DNA from 2 places in the Faecalibacterium sp. An58 genome. Region 2 is predicted to be linked to the other one. Evidence: predicted binding sites of a transcription regulator. Region 2 holds the regulator's gene; the other holds the start of a gene.
The links. Region 2 encodes HrcA, which represses chaperone genes, less so after heat shock. Its sites were predicted from a motif close to TGTTAGCACTCNNNNNNNNNGAGTGCTAACA; they were not measured.

Region 1 (2,200 bases), on a different contig from region 2:
CAGCATCTCCTTGCGGCGGTCGCCAAAGCCGGGCGCCTTGACGGCAGCCACCGTGAAGGTGCCGCGCAGACGGTTGACGATCAGGGTGGACAGAGCCTCGCCCTCGATGTCCTCGGCAATGATCAGCAGCTTCATGCCGTTCTGGACCACCTGCTCCAGCAGGGGCAGCAGATCCTGGATGATGCTGATCTTCTTGTCGGTGATCAGCACCACGGCGTCATCCAGCACAGCTTCCATCTTGTCAGTGTCGGTGACCATATAGGGGCTCAGGTAGCCGCGGTCGAACTGCATACCTTCCACGATCTCGCTGTAAGTCTCAGCGGTGGCCTTGTTCTCCTCGATGGTGATGACGCCGTCGGAGGTGACCTTCTCCATGGCCTCGGCGATCAGACGGCCGATCTCAGGGTCACCGGCAGAAATGGTGCCGACGCGGGCGATGTCGTTGGAGTCCTTCACCTTCTGGCTGTGTGCCTTGATGGCCTCCACAGCGGCGTTGACTGCCTTGCTCATGCCGCGGCGGATGTCCATGGGGTTGGCGCCTGCGGCCACGTTCTTCATGCCCTCGGTCACCATGGCCTGGGCCAGCACGGTGGCAGTGGTGGTGCCGTCGCCTGCGGCGTCGTTGGTCTTGGTGGCAACTTCCTTCACCAGTTGGGCGCCCATGTTCTCAAACGGGTCCTTCAGCTCGATCTCCTTGGCGATGGTGACGCCGTCGTTGGTGATCACAGGGGCGCCGTACTTTTTGTCCAGCACCACGTTGCGGCCCTTGGGGCCCAGGGTGATCTTGACGGTGTCGGCCAGCATATCAATGCCGGCGCAAAGTGCCTTGCGGGCGTCCTCGCCCTGCTTGATCTGTTTTGCCATAAGGTATCTCTCCTTTTTCTGTCAAAGCGCGGCCCGCGCCGCGCAGCTGTCGTGTGATGGGGCGTTGAAAGAGGGGGTTACTCCTCCACAATGGCCAGGATATCGCTCTGGCGCACGATGGTGCACTCCTCGCCGTCCACCTTGACGTCGTTGCCGGAGTACTTGCTGGTGAGGACCTTATCCCCCACCTTCACGGTCATGACGACTTCCTTGCCGTCCACCATGCCGCCGGGGCCCACAGCGATGACCTGTGCCACCTGGGGCTTCTCCTTTGCGCTGCCGGTCAGGATGATGCCGCTCTTGGTGGTCTCCTCGGCCTCAACCGTTTTGATGACGACGCGGTCTGCAAGAGGAATAATCTTCATAATTCTTGCCCTCCTATTTAAAAATGCTTTTTATAACATCTCTGATGGGAGCCGCCCGCCCTGCGGGCCTTCCCTTAGCACTCCGTTTCCCTGAGTGCTAAGAGTATTGTACTCATCTTGGCAGGAAAAATCAAGAGCTTTTGCCCATTTTTTTGTTAAGTTTTTATGACAAAATGCCAAAAATGCCCCGCGCCGGCAAAAAGAAGCGCAGGGCCGTTTTCTTTTTTATATTCCGCACAGAGCCGGAGCTTTGGCGCGCTCAAAAGCAGGCCGGGGCAGGATCACTCGGCCCGCCAGAGGCCGCAGGGAAATGTCCAGCTTTTCCACCGGCGCGCACTCGCCGTCCGCCGTTGCGACCAGAGGTCCGGCCCCATCCGCCGTCTCAATGGAGATGCTGCGGGCCCTGCGGTAGATGAAAAAGCCGCTGGTGCGGTCATCCAGCTCCGCCCCGCTGAAATGGCCGCCCTTTTTGTACCGGCCCAGCAGGCACAGGATTTTGGCCCGGCTGACCCGGCGCACGATGACCAGATCGATCCAGCCATCCCAGGGACAGGCGTTGGGAGCTGCACGGAACCCGCCGCCGTAGTCCCGGGTGTTGCAGGCGGCGCACATCAGCACGTCGGCGGCAAAGGACTCCCCGTCCACCACAAACCGCAGCCGCCGCCCGATGGGCCCGCAGATCTGCCGGAGCGCCGACAGCAGGTAGGCCGCCTCCCCGTGGAACAAAGGATTGCGCCGGAAATCCACCGCGCCCATGGCCACCTGGGCATCCAGTCCGGCGGCGCACACCGCGGCCGACAGGCCCAGGCTGGTGTCCATCAGGTCGATGGGGACCACCCCGCCCCGCAGCTGGCCTGCCAGGTCCAGGAACTCAGCCTTGGTGCCGAAGGTGCGCAAAAAATCGTTGCCGCTGCCCGCCGGGATGCAGCCCACGGCAGCGTTGGGATAGGGGCTGGCTCCCTCCAGAGCCT
Region 2 (2,200 bases):
GTATCCAGGATGGGGATGATCTGGTTCACCGCATAGGAGATGCCGTCGTTGAACTTCTGGTCGGCCTCCCGGGTGGTGCGCTTGCGGTAGTTGTCGTATTCGGCGGCGATCCGCAGCAGCTGTTCCTTGGCCTGGGCGGCGGATTTTTCGGCGGCGGCCAGCTGGGCTTTCACGCCCTCCAGCTCCCGGCTCTTTTTGTTGAACCATCCGTCCTTTTTCTTGGCGTCCTCTTTGGGCTCCTCCTTGGGGGCGCCGGCCGGATCGGCCGTCCCGGTCTCGGGAGAAGCGGCCTGCTGGGTTGCTTCCTCCTTTACGCCGGTGTCAGGCGCCTGTTCGGGGGCCCCGGCCTCGGGGGCCTTTTTGGTTTCTTCGCTCATCTGCGCTCCTCCTTATATATGACGGGTCCGCCGGGGCACGGCGGCCTGTGGTGCTTCTTTGCGTTTGCCTGCCATCCCCTCGCCCAGCTCGTCGGCGAAGGCTTCCAGCAGGGGGATCACTTTGCTGAAGGGCATCCGGGTGGGACCCACCAGGGCCACCGAACCGAACAGCCCGCCCCCGGCCAGATACCGGCAGCTGACCACCGAAAGACCGGGGATCCGGGGGTCCATATCCTCTCCCAGCAGGACGCTGGTGCCTTCGGCGGGAGCTGTGATCAGCCGGGCCGCTGCGGCCTCGTCGTTGAGCAGCGTGAGGATCTGCTGCACCCCGCCCTGCAGCTGGGGCCAGTCCAGCAGGAAGGGCTCGCCGCCCAGGTAGACCCTGGGCGTGGCGGATTCCTCCAGGATGGCGGCCGCTGCGCTGACCACCGGCACCAGGGTGGGGCTGATCTGGCTGCACAGCTCGGCCAGCCTCCGCTGGGTCAGGTCCACCGCCGCCACAAAGGTCAGGCTGTGGTTGAGCAGGGACGCCAGCTGCGCGGCGTTCTCCCGGGTCAGGCCCTCCCGCACCCGGGCCACCCGGGTGCGCACATAGCCGGCGGTGGTCACCGCCAGGACGGCGGCGGCGCTGCGGCCTACCTGCACCACCTCAAAGTGGGCGATGCACAGGTCGTCGGCACAGGGCGTGCTGACCGCCGCGGTGTAGCCGCTCATCTGGGCCAGCGCCTTGACGGAGCCCTGCGCCAGACGGTCCGGTTCGTGGTCCAGACTGGCGAACACGCTGTCCACCCGGGCCCGGGTCACACGGTCCAGAGGCTGGCTGTCATCCAGAAGGTGGTCGATATAATAGCGGTAACCCTTGGCGCTGGGCACCCGGCCCGCGCTGGTGTGGGGCTGCTCCAACAGGCCGAGCCGTGTCAGGGCGGCCATTTCATTGCGCAGCGTTGCGCTGGATACCGCCATATCAAAGTAGTTGGCAAGGACGCTGCTGCCCACTGGCTCCCCCTCTACGCTGTAGAGGGATACGATTGCCCGCAGCACCCGCTGCTTGCGCTCATCCATTGCCATGCTGTCCCGCCTCCCTGTCCTGTGTCCGTTTGTTTGTGGATGTCTTAGCACTCTTTATCTCTGAGTGCTAAGTTTATTATATGCAAAACAGGCGCGCTGTCAAGGGGATGGCAAAAAAGTTTTCAATTCTGTCATAATCTCCGCCTTTTGACCCAAGGCGCAAAAAACGGGCCGCAGGCCCAAAGGCCCGCAGCCCGGCACGCTGTCGGGTTCACTCCTCCATCTGTTTGGCCAGAAAAGCCGCCGCCACCGACACCGCCTTCTGGTGGGCGGCGTCGGGCTTTTCACTGCGGTCTTCGGTCAGCAGGCCGACGGCGCCGGTGACGTCCCCCGCCGCCACAATGGGCCAGGCGCACAGGATGGCCCGATCCGAACCCTCACAGGGCAGGACGGCCTGTTCCGGGCTGCCCTCGTTCAGATAGGGCTTGCGGCTCTCCATCAGCTTTTCCAGGGGCTGGCTGACGCTGCGGTCCGCGATCTCCCGCCGGCCGGTGCCGCTGACCGCGATGATGTGGTCCCGGTCCGAGACAAAGGCGGTCATGGCAAAGCATTTGTTCAGCACATCGGTGTATTGGCTGGCGGTGCTGTGCAGCTCCCCGATGGGAGAGTACTTTTTAAAGATGACTTCCCCATCGCCGGTGGTGAAGATCTCCAGGGGGTCTCCCCGGCGGATGCGCTGGGTGCGGCGGATCTCCTTGGGGATCACCACCCGTCCCAGCTCGTCGATGCGGCGGACAATGCCGGTTGCTTTCATG

Region 1: B5G12_RS02375 (co-chaperone GroES) is a predicted target of HrcA. The motif match lies at 1,302-1,332, and genes of this name have one in related genera.

The regions. Positions count from the first base shown of each region.
Region 1 is NZ_NFHX01000001.1:446,372-448,571, reverse strand. It holds gene groL (chaperonin GroEL) at 1-864, opposite strand, end outside; gene B5G12_RS02375 (co-chaperone GroES) at 942-1,229, opposite strand; gene B5G12_RS02370 (diacylglycerol/lipid kinase family protein) at 1,455-2,200, opposite strand, start outside.
Region 2 is NZ_NFHX01000013.1:24,089-26,288, reverse strand. It holds gene B5G12_RS09100 (nucleotide exchange factor GrpE) at 1-377, opposite strand, end outside; gene hrcA (heat-inducible transcriptional repressor HrcA) at 390-1,445, opposite strand; gene B5G12_RS09090 (stage V sporulation T C-terminal domain-containing protein) at 1,657-2,199, opposite strand.